Regions from separate parts of the Micromonospora sp. ABR4_055 genome, predicted to be linked through region 1. Evidence: predicted binding sites of a transcription regulator. Region 1 holds the regulator's gene; the other holds the start of a gene.
What was found. The regulator HrcA, encoded in region 1, represses chaperone genes, less so after heat shock. The targets are predictions, from matches to a motif close to GGTTNGCACNCTCNNNNNGAGNGTGCNAACC.
Positions count from the first base shown of each region.

Region 2: a site for HrcA is predicted at 7,499-7,529, ahead of groL (chaperonin GroEL). Genes of this name have one in related genera too.

Region 1 covers NZ_JBSWXD010000076.1:2,842-13,547, forward strand. The annotation lists gene lepA (translation elongation factor 4) at 1-1,068, shown strand, start outside; gene ACXAHD_RS18220 (NUDIX hydrolase) at 1,065-1,586, shown strand; gene ACXAHD_RS18225 (GlsB/YeaQ/YmgE family stress response membrane protein) at 1,692-1,970, shown strand; gene ACXAHD_RS18230 (phytanoyl-CoA dioxygenase family protein) at 2,109-3,011, opposite strand; gene ACXAHD_RS18235 (hypothetical protein) at 3,269-4,159, opposite strand; gene ACXAHD_RS18240 (enoyl-CoA hydratase-related protein) at 4,312-5,112, opposite strand; gene hemW (radical SAM family heme chaperone HemW) at 5,130-6,353, shown strand; gene ACXAHD_RS18250 (DUF4870 domain-containing protein) at 6,442-7,011, opposite strand; gene hrcA (heat-inducible transcriptional repressor HrcA) at 7,394-8,416, shown strand; gene dnaJ (molecular chaperone DnaJ) at 8,487-9,620, shown strand; gene ACXAHD_RS18265 (16S rRNA (uracil(1498)-N(3))-methyltransferase) at 9,663-10,406, shown strand; gene ACXAHD_RS18270 (histidine triad nucleotide-binding protein) at 10,477-10,706, shown strand, end outside.
Region 2 covers NZ_JBSWXD010000027.1:31,065-41,770, reverse strand. The annotation lists gene ACXAHD_RS09575 (inositol monophosphatase family protein) at 1-110, shown strand, start outside; gene ACXAHD_RS09570 (SpoIIAA family protein) at 228-599, shown strand; SAM riboswitch class I at 728-869, shown strand; gene thrC (threonine synthase) at 880-2,184, shown strand; gene ACXAHD_RS09560 (N-acetyltransferase family protein) at 2,510-3,523, shown strand; gene paaN (phenylacetic acid degradation protein PaaN) at 3,538-5,214, shown strand; gene ACXAHD_RS09550 (GNAT family N-acetyltransferase) at 5,290-5,829, opposite strand; gene ACXAHD_RS09545 (serine hydrolase) at 5,942-6,865, opposite strand; gene ACXAHD_RS09540 (cold-shock protein) at 7,101-7,304, shown strand; gene groL (chaperonin GroEL) at 7,721-9,343, shown strand; gene ACXAHD_RS09530 (S8 family serine peptidase) at 9,483-10,706, opposite strand, start outside.

The DNA.
Region 1 (10,706 bases):
GAGGTCGGTTACCTGATCACCGGGGTGAAGGATGTACGGCAGTCCCGGGTGGGGGACACCGTGACCATCAACGGTCGGCCGGCGACCGAGCCGCTCGGCGGCTACAAGGACCCGCGGCCGATGGTGTACTCCGGGCTGTATCCGATCGACGGTTCCGACTACCCGGCGCTGCGCGAGGCGCTGGACAAACTGAAGCTCAACGACGCGGCGTTGACGTACGAGCCGGAGACCTCCGGCGCGCTCGGCTTCGGATTCCGCTGCGGCTTCCTCGGGCTGCTGCACCTGGAGATCATCCGGGAGCGGCTGGAGCGGGAGTTCAACCTCGACCTGATCTCGACCGCCCCGAACGTGGTCTACCGGGTGGTGATGGAGGACGGCGAGACGGCCACCGTCACCAACCCGAGCGAGTACCCGACCGGCAAGATCGCCGAAGTGCACGAGCCGGTGGTCCGGGCCACCGTACTGACCCCGAACGACTACGTCGGCGCGGTGATGGAGCTGTGCCAGGGCCGGCGCGGCTCGTTGCAGGGCATGGACTACCTCTCCGCCGACCGGGTGGAGCTGCGTTACACGCTGCCGCTCGCCGAGATCATCTTCGACTTCTTCGACCAGCTGAAGAGCCGGACCAAGGGCTACGCCTCGCTGGACTACGAGCCTTCCGGCGAGCAGCCGTCCGACCTGGTCAAGGTGGACATCCTGCTGCACGGCGAGCCGGTGGACGCGTTCAGCGCGATCGTGCACAAGGACAAGGCGTACAGCTACGGCACGACGATCGCCGCCAAGCTGCGCAACCTCATCCCCCGCCAGCAGTTCGAGGTGCCGATCCAGGCGGCGATCGGTAGCCGGGTGATCGCCCGGGAAACGATCCGGGCGATCCGGAAGGACGTGCTGGCCAAGTGCTACGGCGGCGACATCAGCCGTAAGCGCAAGCTGCTGGAGAAGCAGAAAGAGGGCAAGAAGCGGATGAAGATGGTCGGCCGGGTGGAGGTGCCGCAGGAGGCGTTCATCGCGGCCCTGTCCACCTCGGATGGCGGTGGCTCGGACGGGAAGTCCGGCGGCAAGCGGTGATCCCCCGTGGGTACGGCCCGAGCGCGGCGTACTGCCCGCGGTGCGGTGCCGGGCTTCCCGGCCCGCCGCCGGTTCGCTGCGGTGGCTGCGACTACCAGCTGTTCCAGAGTTCCCGGCCGACGGTCAACGTGGTGGTGACCGACCCCGCCCGTACCCGGTTTCTGGCCATCCGACGGGCCAAACCGCCCCGGGCTGGTCAGTGGGAGACCCCGGGCGGGTTCTGCGACGGGGCGGAGCACCCCCGGTCGGCGGCGCTGCGCGAGTGCCGGGAGGAGTTGGGCGTCGAGGTCGAGCTCGGTGCGTTGGTCGGCCTCTATCTGGGTGAGTACGAGTTCCAGGACGAGACGTTGAGCGTGCTGGAGTGCTTCTTCCTGGCCACCCTGGTCGGCGACCGGATCCGGCTTGATCCGGCAGAGGCCACCGAGTGTGGTTGGTTCGCCCTCGCCGAGCCGCCGTCGCTGGCCTTCACGACCATGGACGCGGCGGTACGGGACGTGGCGGCATCCTTCGGACGCTGACGCGGTTGCTCGTCCGGCGGAGATGAATCGGTTTGGTTGTCGCGATGGCCGGGAACTAAGCGGTCACCAAGGACAACGCGACATCTCCGACAAGGAGGAGAAAAGATGAGCGTCATGGGCATCATCACCGCACTCATCGTCGGCCTCATTATCGGTGCGCTCGGCCGTCTGGTCGTGCCGGGCAAGCAGAACATCCCGATTTGGTTGACTATGCTGATCGGCGTCGGTGCCGCCCTGCTGGGCACTGTCATCGCCCGTGCCGGCGGCTTCGCCAGCACCGCCGGCTTCGACTGGCGGGAGTTCTTCGTGCAGGTGATTCTGGCCGCGGTCGGTGTGGCACTGGTCGTCGGGGTCGGTGGCCGCCGCAGCATGAGCCGGTACTGACTGGCCGGGTCGACTGGCCGAGCGCTCGGGCCGACGGACTGACCGCGCGATCGACAGCTGACGGCACCTGGTCCGTCGTCGGCGCCCATCCCCGGCACAGGCGGGGCGGATGCCGACGACGGACCCGGTGACCGCTGGTCAGCGCAGCCAGGGGATGCTGCGGTCGAGCAGCTCACGCTCCTTGAGTTCCTTACGGAGCGGGATTTCGTCGTCGATGTAGCCGTCCCAGTTGATGCCCCAGTAGTTCGCCGTGTGGGTGCCTTCGCCGAGCAGCTGTCGCTGCACCGGGGTCCGGTTCGCCCACCACTGGCCGTCCTTGTCGACATGCAACTCGTCCAACGGGCGGATCCAGCGGTACGTGTACCCGATGAACAGCATCTTGCGGGTGATCGTGGACAGGTTGGTCGACCGGGAGTGCCATTGCCGGCGGTCGAAGATGAACGCGTCGCCCGGGTTGGCGGTGATCTCGACCGTACCCTCGGGATCCGGGTTGTGCACGGTGAGGTCGGCCGGGCGGGGCAGGGAGTTGCGCAGGTGGCTGCCGGGGATCACCTTGGTGGCGCCGCGGCCGGTCTCCGACAGGTCGGACAGGACGTAGGCCACCTTCAGCGAGAACATCGGCCGGGGCAGGTTCGGGTCCATCGTCTCCGGGTCGGAGTTCTGCCGGTAGCCGTCCTGGTGCCACCCCCAGTACGGCTTCTCCGGCTCCAGCGCCGGTGGGGTGACGTCGAGATGGTTGTGGTGGGTGTAGATGTTCCAACCGGCCAGCCCCCACATGTAGGGGAACGCGATCGGATGGGTGAGCAGGTCGCCGAAGAGTTCGTCGCGGTCCAGGAAGCCCAGCAGGTGCAGGGTGCCGTCGGCGGTGGTCTTACCGGCGGCCTTCTCCTCGGCGTACACCCGGTCGACCGCGGCCTCGAGTGCCGCTCGGTGGTCCTCGGTCAGCACATTGCGCAGCAGGAGGAAGCCCTGCTCGTGGAACTCCTTGCGGTCGATGTCGCTGATCGCTTCGTAACCGGTCCGCCCGCCGTAATCGAACACAGCTTTCCCGTCCTGTCGGTGGTGCGCCCATTTGGGCCTGGCGGATGCCGATCCTAGCCCGCCTCTCGGCCGGCCCGCCCGGGCCCGATTGTCAGCAATTCGCGGGCCGTGTGGTCGGCCACAGTTGATCGCACGTGAGGTGTCGGGGCACGCACTTTCGGTACAGGAGCATCGTGCGAGATGTCCGGATTGTATAATTTGCCGCATGTTGCGCTAACTGTCAGTTAAGATGTGCAACCAGGGGGCAGTTGTCGACGTCAGGCGAAGACCTCCGCCATCACCCGCCCGGTCTCGATCTCACTGCCGGAAATCGACGACCAACTGCCGCCTTCCGCAGTCCATTCCTGATCGCCGAACGTGACCCTTTTGACGCCGTGATCAGTGGCATGGGAAACCAGCCAGTGCGCATATCGCCACCCGGCCTGTGTGTTCTCTGCCGGAACGCTCAGTGACGGCGTGGTCGGTCCCGGCAGCAGCGACTCCAGCCCGCCCCAGTCCAGCCGCAGACCGTCCGTGAGCGCCGCCGTCGCCTCGGCACCCCGCATCACCGGATCCTGGGTCACCGTGCAGGCGACCGCGCCGGTGGCCTCGCCGAGCAGCGCGGCTGTGAGCACCTGCGACTCGTCGGTCCACTTCTCGTACGCCTCGGGGAAGGCCGACCGCTGGACCGCCTGGGCGGCGTCGGTGACCCGCATGTCCTGCCAGCCCCGGATCCGTTCCAGGCCGGCGTAGAACGCGTTCGTCGCGTACCTGGTGTCGCGAATCTGTTCGACCGTGCCCCACCCCTGGCTGGGTCGCTGCTGGAACAATCCGACCGAGTCCCGGTCACCGCCGGTCAGGTTGCGCAGCTTGGACTCCTGGAACCCGGTCGCCAGCGCCACCACCACGGCACGCGGCGGCAGCCCGCGCTGCACTCCGATCGCCGCGATGGTGGCGGCGTTCGCCATCTGCTCCGGATCGAGCGTCACCCGGCGCAACTGGCCGTCGCCGGCCCCGGGCATGGAATCGGGCAGCTCGACGGTGCAACCCCGATAACCACCGGGCAACGCGAAATCGCCGATCCACCGGCCCAGGCCGACCCCGCCCAACAGGGCGATTGCCGCCAGCACGGCGACCAGCACCAGCACCGTCCGAGCCCGCACCGTCACCCCCACGCGTATTGCTGGGACCTTTGGTACACCAGGGACGGTTGTGTCGTCCAGCGGGAGAGGGCCCCGCGCGCTTGCCGTACCCGACCCTTACGCCGTACGCCTCGGCCCCGTACGCCGGACTTACCCCGTTTCGGGGCGAGTATCCGTGCTCACCGTCCCGGCAGCCAGCTCGGGTCGCGTTTGTCGCGGAACGCCCGTACGCCCTCGCGGCCCTCGTCGGAGAGGAAGTATCCGGTGGAGAGCTCGCGCAGCTCGGCCGTCTCGGCCCGGATGTCCGTCGGCGGAGTGCGCCGGAGCAGCTGCTTGGTGCCGGCCAGGGCGCCCGGAGCGCCCCGGACGAGCGCGGCGCAGCTCGCCGTCACCGCGGCGTCCAGCTCCCCGGCCGGTACGGCGGCGCTGACCAGACCGATCTGCGCCGCCCGGGCACCGTCGAACGGTTCACCGGTGAGGTACAGCTGCGCCGCCGCCCGTGGCTGCAGCCGGCGCAGCACGGTGGCGGAGATCACCGCCGGGACCACTCCGAGCCGTACCTCGGTGAAGGCGAAGGTGGCCGCCGCGTCGCAGATCGCGATGTCGGCCGCGGCGATCAGCCCCAGCCCGCCGGCCCTGGCCGGGCCGCCGACCCGGGCCACCACCGGTTTGGGACATTCCCACATCGCCGCCAGTACGTCGCCGAGCATCCCGACCGGCACCTGCCGGGTCGCGTACGCCTCAGCGGTCTCCTTCAGGTCGGCACCGGAGCAGAAGACCGGCCCGGTGTGGCTCAGCACCACCACCCGGACCTGCGGGTCGGCGACCGCTGCGGACAACGCGGCGAGCAGGTCGGTCATCAGCGGGGTGGACAGCGCGTTGCGGTTGCCCGGGCTGTCCAGGGTCAGGGTGGTGATCCCGGCGGCGGTGGCCGTGCGGATCAGTGGCTGCGCGGACCTGGTGGGTCGGGGCTCATCCATGCCGGCACACTAGTCCCATGCCAGGAGCACCACCCGCCGGTACGCCGGTGCCCGGCGACGGGGCGCTACCGCCATCCGCGCTCGCCCGTAGCGGCCGGCGCGGCTTCGGGGTCTATCTGCATGTGCCGTTCTGCGCCACCCGCTGCGGCTACTGCGACTTCAACACGTACACGCCTGCCGAACTCGGCGGCAGCGCACCGGTCGGGGAGTACCTGGACGCCGTGCTGGCCGAGCTGGAGCTGGCCGCGAAGGTCCTGGCTGACCGGCCGCCTCGGCAGGTGGACACGGTCTTCGTCGGCGGCGGCACGCCGAGTCTGCTGCCCGCCGACGCACTGGCCCGGCTGCTCGACGCGATCGACGCCACCTGGGGGCTGGCCGCCGACGCGGAGGTCACCACCGAGGCCAACCCCGAGTCGGTGACGCCGGCGTCGCTGCGGGCGCTGCGCGCCGCCGGCTACACCAGGGTGTCGCTCGGCATGCAGTCGACCGCGGCGGCGGTGCTCGCCGTGCTGGACCGCCGGCACGCGCCGGGCCGCGCGGTCACCGCCGCCCGAGAGGCCCGGGAGGCCGGGTTCGAGCACGTCAATCTCGACCTGATCTACGGTACGCCGGGGGAGAGCGCGGCGGACTTCGACGAGTCGCTGGCGGCGGTGGTGGCGGCCGGGGTGGACCACGTCAGCGCGTACGCGCTGATCGTCGAGGACGGCACCCGGTTGGCGGCCCGGATGCGGCGCGGCGAACTGCCGTACCCCGACGACGACGTCGCCGCCGACCGCTACCTCGCCGCCGAGTCGGCCCTGAGCGGCGCCGGATTCGACTGGTACGAGGTGTCGAACTGGGCACGGTCGGACGCCGGCCGGTGCCGGCACAACCTGTTGTACTGGACCGGCGGCGACTGGTGGGGGCTCGGGCCGGGGGCGCACAGCCACGTCGGCGGGGTCCGCTGGTGGAACGTGCGGCATCCCCGGTCGTACGCCGAGCGGCTGGCCGCCGGACGGTCGCCCGGCCACGGCCGGGAACTACTCACCGACACCGAGCAGCAGTTCGAAGAGGTGATGCTGGGGCTGCGTCTGGCCAGCGGGCTGCCGCTGGCGCGCCTGGCCCCGGCCGGCCGGGTCGCGGCCCGGCGGGCCGGCGACGACGGACTACTCGACCCCGAAGCGCTCACTGCCGGGCAGGCGGTACTGACCCTGCGTGGCCGGCTGCTGGCCGACGCGATCGTCCGTGACCTGCTGCCGTGAAACCGCTGCTGGGCGACCTTCCGTGGGTGGCCCGTTGTCACCACCGGTGACGCCCCCGGAGCCGGTACGGATCCGGGGGCGAGCGGCGTCACTTGATGAAGTTGGCGGACATCGGGTACTTGTACAGCGTTCCCTCGTTGGCCTTCACGCCCGCGATGATCCCGAAGATGATCTGGATCGCGAACACCACCAGGCTGGGGATGAAGAACAGGCACCAGCTGACGAAGAGCAGCACGAAGGCGATCGCCGACCAGAGGATCTGGAAGTTGAGCGCGGCCAGCGCATGCGCCCGTACGGCCGGTGACTGCTGACCCTTGACCAGGTAGGCGATCAGCGGGCCGACGAAACCGAGCGGTCCGAAGCTGATGAACGCGCCCAGGGCGCCACCGAAGTGGGCGATCAGCGCCCAGGTCTTGTCGTCGTTGGTGGCGTAGCCGGACGGGGGTTGACCTCCGTACGCCGGACCGCCGGGCGGGAAACCGCCGGGCGGGGGGTATCCGCCGGGGGGCGGGCTCGCGCCGCCGGGCGGCGGGGGGTATCCGGGAGAGGAGGCCTCGCCCGGCATCGAGTAGGACGCTGGAGGTGGCGGCGGGGAGTTGGGGTCCTGCGGCATGCCGCCGGGACCGTACTCCCCTGGTGGGCGAGGTGGTTCAGTCATGCCCGACACGGTAGGGGGAGGGATCAAGCCGCGCCAGTTAGCCCCGCCGACGAATTTCCCGTCCGGGTAGGCCGTCTCCGCTGGTCGGTCGGCTTGCGCTGGGTTGGCCGGCCGGCCTTACGATGCCCGCCGGCCGACCGATCCGAGCCCGAGCGAACCGCCCGATCCGACAGGGTGAGTGCGTTTGGTGACATATCGCCCGGTACGCCCCCGCCCGGCGAACTGATCATCGCCGGCCCGGCCCGATCGACGTATGCTGGCACTCACAACCGGCGAGTGCCAGCAACGGCGTCCGTCGTCGGTCCGGCCACCCAGCGGCCGCCGTGACGGCCGGGACCGTAGCCTCGGACCGGTCCGACCGGTGTCAGCGGAGGAGGTGCAGATGGGTCTCGACGACCGCAAACTCGACGTGCTCCGGGCGATCGTCGAGGACTACGTCGCCACCCAGGAGCCGGTCGGCAGCAAGGCGCTGGTCGAGCGGCACCAGCTCGGGGTGTCACCGGCGACCGTCCGTAACGACATGGCGGTGCTGGAGGAGGAGGGCTACATCCGGCAGCCGCACACCAGCGCCGGGCGGGTCCCGACCGACCGTGGCTACCGGTTGTTCGTCGACCGGCTGTCCCGGGTGAAACCGCTCAGCCCGGCCGAGCGCAGGGCGATCGAACGTTTCCTCGCCGGCGCCGTCGACCTCGACGACGTCGTGCACCGCACCGTCCGGCTGCTCGCCCAGCTCACCCGCCAGGTCGCGGTGGTGCAGTACCCGAGCCTGGCCCGGTCGTCGGTCCGGCACCTGGAACTGGTGCCGATCTCGACCACTCGGCTGATGCTGGTCCTGATCGTCGACACCGGCCGGGTCGAGCAGCGACTGGTGGAGCTGCCGGCCCCGATCAGTGCCGACGACGTGACCGACCTGCGTCGGCTGGCCAACGAGAAGCTCGACGGTTGTCGGCTCTCCGACACCCCGCCGTTGGTCCAGGCGTTGGTCGACGAGGTGCCAGCGGACCTGCGACCGGCGATGACCACGCTTTCGACGGTCCTGCTGGAGACGCTGGTCGAGCGGCACGAGGAACGCCTCGCCCTGGCCGGGACCGCTAACCTGGCCAGAGGGGGACTACTCGACTTCCAGGGCTCCCTGCGCCCGATACTGGAGGCACTGGAGGAGGAGGTCGTCCTGCTCAAACTGATCGGCGAGGTGGAGCCGAGCACCCTGCGGGTCCGCATCGGCGACGAGAACGAAATCGACAATCTGCGGGCCGCATCCGTGGTCAGCACCGGTTACGGTCCGGGCACTGTCATGGTCGGTGGCCTCGGCGTGCTGGGGCCCACCCGGATGGACTACCCCGGCACCATCGCCACGGTTCGCGCCGTGGCACGCTACGTCGGCGATCTGCTGGCGCAGAACTGACCGGCGGGCAGGATCAATACGACCCGGCGAACTGCACATGCGAGACTGACACATGAGGACACCAGACGCAGTGGCCAAGGACTACTACGGGATTCTCGGCGTGAGCCGGGACGCCTCCGCTGACGACATCAAGCGGGCCTACCGCAAGTTGGCCCGGCAGTACCATCCGGACGTCAATCCGGATCCGGTGGCGGCTGACAAGTTCAAGGACATCAACGCCGCGTACGAGGTGCTCTCCGACGACCAGAAGCGGCAGATCGTCGATCTCGGTGGCGACCCGTTGGCACCCGGCGGCGCGCCCGGCGGCGGCCCCGGCGGGGCCGGGCCCTTCGTCGGCTTCCAGGACATCATGGACGCCTTCTTCGGGGCGGCGGCCGGCTCCCGTGGGCCCCGGTCGCGGACCCGCCCCGGCGCCGACGCGATCCTGCGCCTCGAGCTCGATCTGACCGACACCGCGTTCGGCGTCGAGGCGCCGATCACCGTCGACACTGCGGTGATCTGCACCACATGCTCCGGCGCGGGCACCGCGGCCGGCACCCACCTGGCGACCTGCGAGGCGTGCGGCGGGCGCGGCGAGGTGCAGTCCGTGCAACGGACCTTCCTCGGCCAGGTGGTCTCGTCCCGGCCCTGCGTCGCCTGCCAGGGCTACGGCACCGTCATTCCGCACCCCTGCACCACCTGTTCCGGCGACGGCCGGGTGCGGACCCGACGTTCGCTGACCGTCAAGATCCCCGCCGGGGTGGAGGACGGGATGCGGATCCGGCTGGCCCAGCAGGGCGAGGTCGGGCCGGGCGGGGGCACCGCCGGTGACCTGTACGTCGAGATCCACGAGCGGCCGCACGACGTCTACTCCCGCAAGGGTGACGACCTGCACTGCCGGGTCACCGTGCCGATGACCGCCGCGGCGCTCGGCACCCGGCTGACCATCCGGACCCTGGACAGCGACGAGCCGGTGGACGTCAAGCCGGGCACCCAGCCGGGTGCCACCCTGCGGCTGCGTGGGCGCGGCGTGCCGCATCTGCGCGGCACCGGCCGCGGCGACCTCTACGTGCACCTCGACGTGCGTACCCCGACCAAGCTCGACGCGGAGCAGGAGCGGACGCTGCGGGAGTTCGCCAAGGCCCGGGGCGAGGAGGTCGCCGAGCTGACCAAGCAGGGCGGGTTCTTCTCCCGGATGCGCGACGCGTTCAACGGCCACGGCTGACCCGACGCCGGCCGCCGAGCAGCAGCGGAGAACCGATCCGACGTGAGCGCCCCACTGTTTCTCGTCGAGCGCCTGCCGACCGGGCCGGGTCACACCCTCGACGGGCCGGAGGGCCACCACGCCGCCACGGTGGTCCGGCTGCGCCCGGGTGAGCGGTTGCGGCTCGCCGACGGGCGCGGCGGTGTCGCCGACGCGGTGGTCGAGGCCGTCGGCCGGCACCAGCTCGACCTGCGGATCACCGACACCGGGCAGGTCAGCGCCGCCGACCCCCGGCTGGTGGTGGCGCAGGGCATTGCCAAGGGCGACCGGGGCGAGCTGGCGGTGCAGGCGATGACCGAGGTCGGGGTTGACGAGATCGTCCCGTGGGCGGCCGCCCGCTCGGTGACCCGCTGGCGCGACGACCGTGGTGCCCGCGCCCGGCAACGATGGGTCGGCACCGCGCGGGAGGCCACCAAACAGGCCCGCCGGCCGTGGCTGCCGACGATCGGCGGGTCCGACCAGCAGCCGGCCGAGCCCACCGACGCGGTCGCCGCCCGGTGCGCGGCGTCGGCCGCCAGCTTCGTCCTGCACGAGTCGGCGCAGCAGCGGCTGGCCGTCGCCGACCTGCCGACCACCGGGTCGGTGCTGCTGGTGGTGGGGCCGGAAGGCGGGATCGACGACGCCGAGCTGGCCACCTTCGTCGACGCCGGGGCCCGGCCGGTGCGGCTCGGCCCGGCGGTGCTGCGGACGTCGACCGCCGGTGTCGCGGCACTCGCCCTGCTCTCCGGTCGGCTGGACCGCTGGTAGCGCGGTGGTTGAGGCGCTGGTGGCGCGGCGGTGGACCGGCCGGACCCCGGTCACCGCTACCATCCGTCGGGTGAGCGACAGCTGTGTCTTTTGCCGGATCGCCGCCGGGGAACTGCCGACCACCCTGCTGTACGACGGGGTCAACACGGTCGCGTTCCGGGACCTCCACCCGCAGGCACCCACCCACGTACTGGTGATACCGAAGCAGCACCACCCCGACGTCGCCGCGCTTGCCACGGCCGACCCCGCCGTCGCGGGCGAGCTGCTGGCCACGGCGGCCGCAGTGGCGCAGGCCGAAGG
Region 2 (10,706 bases), on a different contig from region 1:
GTACGCCGCACAGCCTCGACTCGTTCGCGACGATCGCTGCGGCTCCGCAGCTGCTCGACGAGGTCCTCGCGCAGGTGCGGGCGGCGGCTGACGACGGCGGGCTCACCTGACGACGGCGGGCTCGTAGGTGTGCAAGGTCGCCTGCCGGGAACGGCAGTGGACGGCCGTGCCGGGTCGTCGACCCGGGCGGCATCCGGGACCCGGACGGCGGCAGGGAAGGAACGGGGATGATTACCAGGATCGGGCAGGAAGGGAACGTGCTCGGTTACGAAGTGGCCGGGAAGCTGACCGAGCAGGAGTACCAGGACCTGTACCGGGAGCTGCGGGCGGCGATCGCCGAGTACGGCTCGGTCTCGGTCCTCGGCCGGCTGCCGGACGACGGACTGCCGGGTATGGAGCTGTCGGCGATCGATGACCGGTTACGGTTTGCCCGGGAGCATCTGACCGACATCGACCGGGCTGCGGTGGTCGGCGGCAACCGGGTGGCCGAGTGGGTGACCCGGGCCTCGGACGCGATGACGCCGATCGAGCTGCGGCACTTCCACGCCGGCGCGGAGCAGCAGGCCTGGGACTGGTTGCGTCGAGCCCGCCCGGTGTGACGGCCGGTCGCGCCCGGTCGCGCCCGGTCGACGTTCGGTGGCGGCCGGTGCGGGCTTGCTCACACCCTGGGATCGCCGGGTGCCCGGTCCGACCAGCGCCCGTACACTCGCTGGAAACACAACTTCATACCTCATCCAGAGGGGCAGAGGGACACGGCCCGATGAAGCCCCGGCAACCACCCCCACCCGTCGCGCCGGTCGCAATCGGCCAGCCGGGGCAGGTGCCAATTCCGTCCCCGTCGCACCGCGCGGCGCAGGGAAAGATGAGAGGACAGCCGCCATGACGTCGCTGATCGACGCGAGCACCACCAGCCCTGACTCCGCCCCGGTGAGCACCACCAGCCCGGCCCGTGTCCTGGTCTGTCGCGGCTGTGGTGCCGAATACCCGCTCGCCGCGCAGCACGCCTGTTACGAGTGTTTCGGGCCGCTGGAGGTCGGCTACGACCCAGCGGCTCTCGCCCGCGTCACCCGGGCCGACATCGAGGCGGGCCCGGCCAACATCTGGCGGTACGCCCCGCTGCTGCCCGCCGGTCAGGACCCGGCCACCCGGGTCAGCCTGGATCCCGGCTTCACCCCCCTCGTCCCGGCCGCCGCGCTCGCCGCCGAGCTCGGCATCCGGGCGCCGCTGTGGGTCAAGGACGACAGCGCCAACCCGACCCACTCGTTCAAGGACCGGGTCGTTTCGGTGGCGCTCACCGCTGCCCGTACGCTCGGTTTCTCCCGGTTTGCCTGCGCCTCCACTGGTAACCTGGCCAACTCGGTCGCTGCGCACGCCGCCCGCGCCGGCGTACCGTCGATCGTCTTCATCCCCGGCGACCTGGAGCCCGGCAAGATCGTCACAACCGCGGTGTACGGCGGTGAACTGGTCGCGATCGAGGGCTCCTACGACGACGTGAACCGGCTTTGCAGCGAACTGGTGGAGACCGACGAGTTCGAGGACACCGCGTTCGTCAACGTCAACGTGCGGCCGTACTACGCGGAGGGGTCCAAGACGCTCGGCTACGAGGTGGCCGAGCAGCTCGGCTGGCGGATCCCCGAGCAGGTGGTGATCCCGATGGCCAGCGGTGAACTGCTCACCAAGGTGGACAAGGCGTTCACCGAGCTGGTCGAGATCGGTCTGGTCGACGCGCCAGCGAACGGCTGGCGGGTGTTCGGCGCTCAGTCCGCCGGTTGCAACCCGATCGCGACCGCGCTGCACCGCGACACCGACCAGATCGTGCCGGTGAAGCCGACCGGGATCGCCAAGTCGCTCAACATCGGCGACCCGGCCGCCGGTCTGTACGCGTTGGAGGCGGTGCGGCGCACCGGTGGCTGGATGGACTACGCCGACGACGACGAGATCCGGGCGGGGATCCGGCTGCTGGCCCGGACCACCGGTGTGTTCGCCGAGACGGCCGGTGGGGTGACCACGGCGGTGCTGAAGAAGCTGGTCGGCAGTGGACGGCTGGACCCGGCCGCCGAGACGGTCGTCTACAACACCGGCGAAGGCCTGAAAACCATCGACGCGGTCGCCGGGCAGGTCGGCCCTACTCATCGGGTGAAACCGTCGTTGCGTTCGGTTCGTGAGGCAGGGCTGCTCGGCTGACCTTCTGACCAGCGCACCCTCCACTGAATCGGCTGATCGGCCTACGCTGATCAGCCGATGTTCGTGTGCGGTCCGTAGTCAGAGTTTTGCCATAGGTCGAGAGAATACGCCGGTGGGGTCTTGACGGCTGCACTTGCACGGCGCAGGATGCTCCGTGCGGGAGGACGACTCGCCGTAAGGGCCCCGACCGAGCTTGGCAACAATCTCAACCCCGGGTCCCAACGACCGACGGCGCCGGAGGCGCTGTGCGAGCGTCCTCCCGACCAACATCCCCCGACCGGTAATTCGGTCGCGCTGGTGGTCCCGCCCCGTCACGCTCGACGGCATGGACATCACCATCACCCCGCTGGATCCGGCCGACGAGGCCGCCTTCGAGCAGGCGTACCAGATCAAGCGGTCGGCCACCTCCGTCCCGGACATACCGCCGACGCCCCGGCAGTGGTTCGAGGCCCTGCTGCGGCATCAGCGGCACAGCGTACGGTTCGAGGCCGCGCTGGCCAGTGTGGACGGCGTACCGGTCGGGTTGACCGCCATGGAGTTCCCGCTGCTCGACAACCTCGACAACGTCGGAGTGGACATCCAGGTGCCTCCCGGGCACCGGCGGCGCGGCATCGGTCGCGCGCTGTACGCGTACGCCGTGCGGCGGGCCCGGGAGGTCGGCCGGACCCGGATCATGGGGCACTCGGCGGACACCATGCCCGGCGGCGTCGCCCGCGACCCGGCGCCGACCGCCTTCGCCCTCGCCGTGGGGGTCAAATCGGCCCTGGTCGAGGCGCGCCGTCGGCTCGAAATCGACGCGGTCGACCAGCCGGCGCTCGACGTGATGCTCGCCGAGGACTGGCGCCGCGCCCCCGGCTACGAGTTGCTGACCTGGGTCGGACCCTGCCCTGAGGACTACCGCGCCGATCTCGCCTACCTGGACGGGCGGATGGTGACCGACTCGCCAATGGGTGACCTGGAGTGGGAGCCGGAAAAGGTCGACGCCGACCGGATCCACGAAGTGGATCTGGCCCGGGAGGCGGCTGGCACCCGCAGCTACCACACGGTGACCCGGCATCTGGACAGCGGCCGGATCGTCGCCTGGAGCAACATCACCCGTCAGGCCGAACCGGACTGGCACGCCTACCAACAGATCACCATCGTCGCCCCGGATCATCGCGGCCACCGGCTGGGCACCATCGTCAAGATCGAGAACCTGCGGTTCACGTTGCGCCACGAACCGGCGCTGCGGGTGATCGACACCTGGAACGCCGACAGCAACCAGCACATGATCGCGATCAACGAGGCGCTCGGCTTCCGGGCGGTCGACATCTGGCAGAACTGGCAGCAGACCATCTGAGGCATGATGACGGCATGACGGAGACCCCGCACCCGCTGTACGTCACGCACGCCGACACCCTGGCCCGCGCGCTGACCGCGATCGTCGAACGCGACTACTGGTCGGCCTACCCCGAGTCGCCGAGCCCTCGGATCTACGGCGAACACGCCGCCGCCGAGGGCGCGGCGGCTTTCCGCGCCTACCTGGGCAGGGATTTCCCCCTCGACCAGCCCACCGCCACCGGCGAACCGGTCGCCACCGACGACAGCCCGTTCGGCATCGACCTCGGCACCCGGTACCCCCGCGCCGACGCCGACCAGCTGATCACCGCCGCCCGAGCCGCGCTGCCCGCCTGGCGCGACGCCGGCCCGCGCAGCCGGGCCGGCGTCTGCCTGGAGATCCTCGCCCGGCTGCACGAGCACAGTTTCGAGCTGGCCAACGCGGTGCAGTTCACCACCGGTCAGGCGTTCGTGATGGCGTTCCAGGCCGGCGGGGCGCACGCGCTGGACCGCGCGCTGGAAGCCATCGCCTACGCGTACGCCGAGATGACCCGCCACCCACGGACCGCCGGCTGGGAGAAGCCGACCGGTCGGGGCGAGCCGCTGCGGATGGCCAAGACGTTCCATGTGGTGCCGCGCGGCGTCGCGCTGGTCATCGGCTGCCACACCTTCCCGACCTGGAACTCCTACCCGGGGCTGTTCGCCTCCCTGGTCACCGGGAACCCGGTGCTGGTCAAGCCGCACCCCGGCGCGGTGCTGCCGCTGGCGATCACCGTCCGCTACGCCCGCGAGGTGCTCAGCGAGGCCGGCTTCGACCCGAACCTGGTGCAGCTCGCCGCCGAGGCGCCGGGCGAGCGGCTGGCGACCGTCCTCGCCGGCCGCCCCGAGGTGCGGATCATCGACTTCACCGGCTCCACCGAGTACGGCGACTGGCTGGAGGCCAACGCCCGTCAGGCCACCGTCTACACCGAGAAGGCCGGTGTCAACACGATCATCGTCGACTCCACGGCGGACTTCGCCGGCATGTGCCGCAACATTGCCTTTTCCCTCTCGCTCTACAGCGGCCAGATGTGCACCACCCCGCAGAACATCCTGGTGCCGGCCGGCGGCATCGAGACCGATCAGGGGCACAAGAGCCCGGACGAGGTAGCCGACGGCATCGCCGCCGCGATCGGCAAACTGACCGGCGACCCGGCACGGGCGGTCGAGCTCATCGGCGCGATCGTCGACGACGCGGTCCTCGACCGGCTCGCCGCAGCGGCCAAGCTCGGCGAACCGGTGCTGGAGTCGCGGGAGATCAGCCACCCGGCCTACCCGGACGCGGTGGTGCGTACCCCGCTGGTCGTCAAGCTCGACGCGGACGCCGACGACGTCTACGGCCGGGAGTGGTTCGGGCCGGTCACTTTCGTCGTCGCCACCGCGTCCACCGCGCACAGCGTCGAGATATTCCGGCGTACGGTCACAGCCCGCGGTGCGCTCACCGCCGGCGTCTACTCGACCGACCAGCGGGTGCTCGCCGACGTGGAGACCGCCGCGCTGGACGTCGGTGTGCACCTGTCGGCGAACCTCACCGGCGGCGTGTTCGTCAACCAGTCGGCGGCCTTCTCCGACTTCCACGCCAGCGGTGCCAACGCCGCGGCGAACTCGGCGTTGACCGACGGCGCGTACGTCGCCGGCCGGTTCCGGATCGTCCAGTCCCGCCGGCACGTCTGACCCGGCGCAGCACGGGAGCCGGGTCGGCTCCCGTGCCGGCCCGGTGTCGGGTCGGCTCCCGTGCCGGCCCGCCGGTCACGCCGGCCGGCGCATCTGCAACTCGGTCAGGTCCGGCCGGGTCGGGTGCGGCAGGCGTACGCCGGTGTCGGCGAAGCCGAGCCGCTGGTACGCCCGTACCGCCCGGTCGTTGCCGACCACCACCTCCAGCAGCAGCTCCGGCCGCCCGGCCGCACGTGACCAGGCAGCGACCGCGTCTACCAGTTCGGCGAGCAGGCTCCGGCCGCGCCAGGCCGGGCTGATGTAGACGGCGAACAGGACGGACACCGACGGGTCGTCGCGCCAGACGTGTGCTCCCGCGTGCGCCACGAACGATGTCGGTCCGGTCTCGGCCACGAACTGGGCGATCAGGTCACCGACGGCGGACCGGGCTGCCCGCTCGGCGTACTCGTGCAGCGGGCGGGCCGCCGCGTCGGCGAGCCGTTCGATGAACGCCAGCGGCGAATCGGCGAGCATCTCCAGCCGCAGCGCGCGCATCCGGGCGGCGTCGTCGGCCCGGATCCGCCGGACTGCGGCCACCGGCGGTACGACGTGGTCGGTGTCGGTCCCAGTTCCCATGCCGGCATGCTTGCCCGGCGCGGCCCGGCGGACAACCGGAATCCCGCCTTCGGCCCGGCCCGTACCGGTCACGCCACCAGCCGCCACGGTCATGCCCTCGCCGGCAACGGGGTCACGCCACCAGCAGCAGGGCGGTGCCGAGTTCCCGGCAGTAGTCGATGCCGTGGTCGAGCCCGTGCCGCCCGGGGTAGCGGGCCAGCGCGCCGATCACCCAGGTCTCCCCGATCGCGAGGCAGCTGACGTGCCAGAGCCCGTCCTCGTCGCGCAGCAGCCAGCCATTCTTGATCGCGATGGTGGCCGCGTACTCGGCGGTGAGCGCGTCCCGCGGGCCGAAGTCGCCCGCACCGCGGACGGCGCGCATCTCGGACAGCAGCCACGGTGTCCACTGCGGCCCGGCCGCCCGCCCGTCGGCGAGGCAGCGCCCCAGCCTGGTCACATCGCGGGCGGAGACGATCGTGTTGCTCCACCGGTCGCGCTCCGGGGCCGAGTCGGTCAGTCCGCAGATCCGTACCATCCGCTCGATGGACTCCTGGCCACCGACCCGGTCGTAGGTGGCGTCCGCGCCGGGATTGTCGCTGTCCCGGATGATCGACGACAGCTGGGCGAGCTGAGGTGTCCGGAGCATGTGGCCCTGTTCGTCGGCGCGGCGCAGGTCGTCGGCGGCCAACCACACCTTGATCAACGACATGGTGTCGCTCTGTGCGGTGAAGTTCGGTGACCCGGTGATCAGCCCGGTACGCCGGTTCAGCGCCGCCCAGGAGAAGAATCCGTCGGTCGGTGTCGGCACCGGCCCGGCGCGCAGCAACACGCTGCGCTGATGGTCGTGGTCCTGGTCGGCGACGGTCCAGCCCGGCTCGCGCGGCGGTGGTTTGCCGGCGTCCCCGGGCAGGCCGCCGGTGAACGCCGACAGCACGATGAGTAGCCCGACGGCGGCGGCCACCGGGTGGCGTTGGCGGGCGCGGTCATGTCGGGGCGCGGTGCGGTCCGGCCGTCGGACGGCCCGGCTGCCAGGCGCGCGATGCCGTCCGGACTTCACGTTCTGCGGTGTACGGGACACACGTGGTCAACGAAATGTGGTGCCAGAGAGACTTGACTGGGGGTTAATGTCCCCTTTTGGGGTAGTGCGGTGCCGTCGGACCTCGTGTAGCGTGCGATTTCGGCTGCTGTACTCGGGCACCCGCACTGGAGTCCCGATCGGTGGCTTCGGTCGGCGAACGCGCCGACCAGAGGGCCGGCAGAGGCCCGGCACGACAGAAGTGAGGAAGTGCACCGTGGCGCAGGGCACCGTGAAGTGGTTCAACAGCGAGAAGGGCTACGGTTTCATCGCGGTCGACGGGGGGCAGGACGTCTTCGTCCACTTCTCCGCGATCGAGATGGACGGCTACAAGGCGCTCGACGACGGGCAGCGCGTCGAGTTCGAGATCGCTCAGGGGCAGAAGGGTCCTCAGGCGGAGAGGGTCCGGGTCATCGCCTAGTCGACACAGTCTGCGTACCCGCAAGGCGTCGGTTCTCCTGGTGGAGCCGGCGCCTTTCATCGTCTCGCCGCCCGGCGATCCTGCTCACCTGATCCTGACCGCGACCGCTGTCGGCGGCCGTGCGGCCCGAAGGGGTACGTCGGGCCGGCAAGTTGCTGTTCGCTTGCACTCGACAGGGGAGAGTGCTAAACAAGGATTGGCACTCGCCAACCGGGAGTGCCAAAGGTCGGGGCGGTGGGGCCACCGCCGTCGTCCCGCTTCGCGGGGTGGCGGAGATGGCCGGTCGTCGCGGGCTATCCGGCCCGGCCGGCGGACGTCACTGTCGTCAGGTAGCGACGTCCGAAGGTGCGTAGAGCAGGCGGCATGGCGGAGCTGACCGGCTCCGGTGCTGCGAGCGTCCAGGAGGACAACGCCGTATGGCCAAGATGATCGCGTTCGACGAAGAGGCGCGCCGCGGTCTCGAGCGGGGTATGAACACCCTCGCCGACGCCGTCAAGGTGACGCTGGGCCCGAAGGGCCGCAACGTCGTGCTCGAAAAGAAGTGGGGCGCCCCCACCATCACCAACGATGGTGTGAGCATCGCCAAGGAGATCGAGCTCGAGGACCCGTACGAGAAGATCGGCGCCGAGCTGGTCAAGGAGGTCGCCAAGAAGACCGACGACGTGGCCGGTGACGGCACGACGACGGCGACCGTCCTGGCCCAGGCCCTGGTCCGCGAGGGCCTGCGCAACGTCGCGGCCGGCGCGAACCCGATGGCCCTGAAGCGGGGCATCGAGGCCGCCGTGTCCAGCGTCGCGGAGGAGCTGAGCAAGCTCGCCAAGGACGTGGAGACCAAGGAGCAGATCGCGTCCACCGCGTCGATCTCCGCCGGTGACTCCAGCGTCGGCGAGATCATCGCCGAGGCGATGGACAAGGTCGGCAAGGAAGGCGTCATCACCGTCGAGGAGAGCAACACCTTCGGCCTGGAGCTCGAGCTCACCGAGGGTATGCGCTTCGACAAGGGCTACATCTCGCCCTACTTCTGGACCGACCCGGAGCGGATGGAGGCCGTCCTCGACGACCCCTACATCCTGATCGTCAACAGCAAGATCTCCTCGGTCAAGGATCTGCTCCCGATCCTGGAGAAGATCATGCAGTCGGGCAAGCCGCTGCTGATCATCGCCGAGGACGTCGAGGGCGAGGCGCTGGCCACCCTGATCGTCAACAAGGTGCGCGGCACCTTCAAGTCGGTTGCCGTCAAGGCTCCCGGCTTCGGTGACCGCCGCAAGGCGATGCTGACCGACATCTCGATCCTCACCGGCGGCCAGGTCGTCAGCGAGGAGCTCGGCCTGAAGCTCGACGCGGTGACCATCGACATGCTGGGCCGGGCCCGCAAGGTCCAGGTGACCAAGGACGAGACCACGGTCGTCGACGGTGCCGGCGACGCCGAGCAGATCCAGGGCCGGGTCAACCAGATCCGGGCCGAGATCGAGAAGAGCGACTCCGACTACGACCGTGAGAAGCTGCAGGAGCGGCTGGCCAAGCTGGCCGGTGGCGTCGCGGTGATCAAGGTCGGCGCGGCCACCGAGGTGGAGCTCAAGGAGCGCAAGCACCGCATCGAGGACGCGGTGCGCAACGCCAAGGCAGCCGTCGAGGAGGGCATCGTCCCTGGTGGTGGCGTCGCCCTGGTGCAGGCCGGCAAGACCGCCTTCGACAAGCTCGACCTGGTCGGCGACGAGGCGACCGGCGCGCAGATCGTGAAGATCGCGCTGGACGCCCCGCTGCGGCAGATCGCCGTCAACGCCGGCCTCGAAGGCGGCGTCGTGGTGGAGAAGGTCCGCAACCTGGAGGCCGGCCACGGCCTCAACGCCGCCAACGGCGACTACGTGGACCTGCTGCAGGCGGGCATCATCGACCCGGCCAAGGTAACCCGGTCGGCGCTGCAGAACGCCTCGTCGATCGCGGCGCTGTTCCTGACCACCGAGGCCGTGGTGGCGGACAAGCCGGAGAAGACCCCGGCTCCGGCGGGTGCGCCGGGCGGCGGCGAGATGGACTTCTGAGTCCAGCCACGCCGCAGTAGCGACAAGAAGGTAGCGACAAGACCGCAGGGCGGTTACCGGGCAGCTTCCCGGTAACCGCCCTGCGGCGTCTCTGCTCCCGCCGGTCAGCCGACCGGTGCGCAGACCGGCCGAGCGCCGATCAGGCGTTGGACCGGGCGGCCTGCACCGCCGCGTACGCGTCGACCAGGCCGGCGCCGGTGAGGTTCGCCGGGTCACCGCAGGTGTCACCGCCCCCGGTGCCGGCCTCGGCAGCGGTCTGCCGCAGGATCCGCGCCGTGCCGTCCAGATCACCGATCAGCTCCGGTTGCGCCGACCACAGCAGCGCCACCACCCCGGCCACCTGCGGGGTCGCCATCGACGTACCGTCCAGCGCCGCGTACCCGCCGCCCGGCATCGCCGACAGGACGTCGGCGCCCGGCGCCACCAGGTCCGGCTTGACGGTGCCGTCCGGTGCCGGGCCCCGGCTGGAGAAGTCGGTGACCTCCCGGTCGGCGTCCACCGCGCCGACGGTCAGCACATCGGTGTACGGGGCCGGTGGGTCGTCGACCGAGCTGCAGAACGGGCCGGTGTTGCCGGCGGCGGCCACCATCATCAGCCCGGCGGCGGCCAGCGCCTCGGTGGCCGGCCGCAACGAACCCAGGTCACAGCCTTCCAGCTCCGGGCAGCCCCAGGAGTTGGTCAGCACGTGCGGGGCGCGCTCCGGTCGCCCGTCGGCGAACGGGTCGCCCCCGGTCGGGAATGGGGCCAGCATGAACTGCAGGCAGTCCAGGTAGCGTGCCGGGTTGCCGAGGTTGCGGTCCAGGTTGACACAGCCGACCCAGGACGCGCCCGGCGCGACCCCGATCGAGGTGTCGCCGACAGCCGAGCCGAGCGTGTGGGTGCCGTGCCCGTTGTTGTCGGTCGGCGTACCGGTGCCGTTCCACGGGTCGAACCAGGAGTCGCCGCCGCCCCGGAACCCGTCCGCGAGCGCCGGGTGGTCGCCGTCCACCCCGGAGTCCGAGGCGCCGACCACGATGCCGGCGCCCTCGACACCAAGCTCCGTCCAGACCCGTTCGGCACCGAGCATGGTGATGTTCCACGGCGGGGTACGCGGAGCGGGCTGGTCGCCCCGTTCGGGCTCGACCGTGGCCGGCAGCGGCCGCAGCTGCTGACTGATCAGCACCCGGTCGACGTCGTCCCGCCGGGTCAGCCAGGGCCGCAGCGCCGGCCCGGCGTCCACCTCTATCGCGTTGACCAGGTAGTACGGCGTGTAGGACAGCCCCCACCCGTCCAGATCGTCGCGCAGGTCGGCCTGGCTGGCCTCGGCGGTGTCGACCAGCCGTTGAAAGACCGTACGGACCCGTTCGTCGCGGGCCTGCGGTCC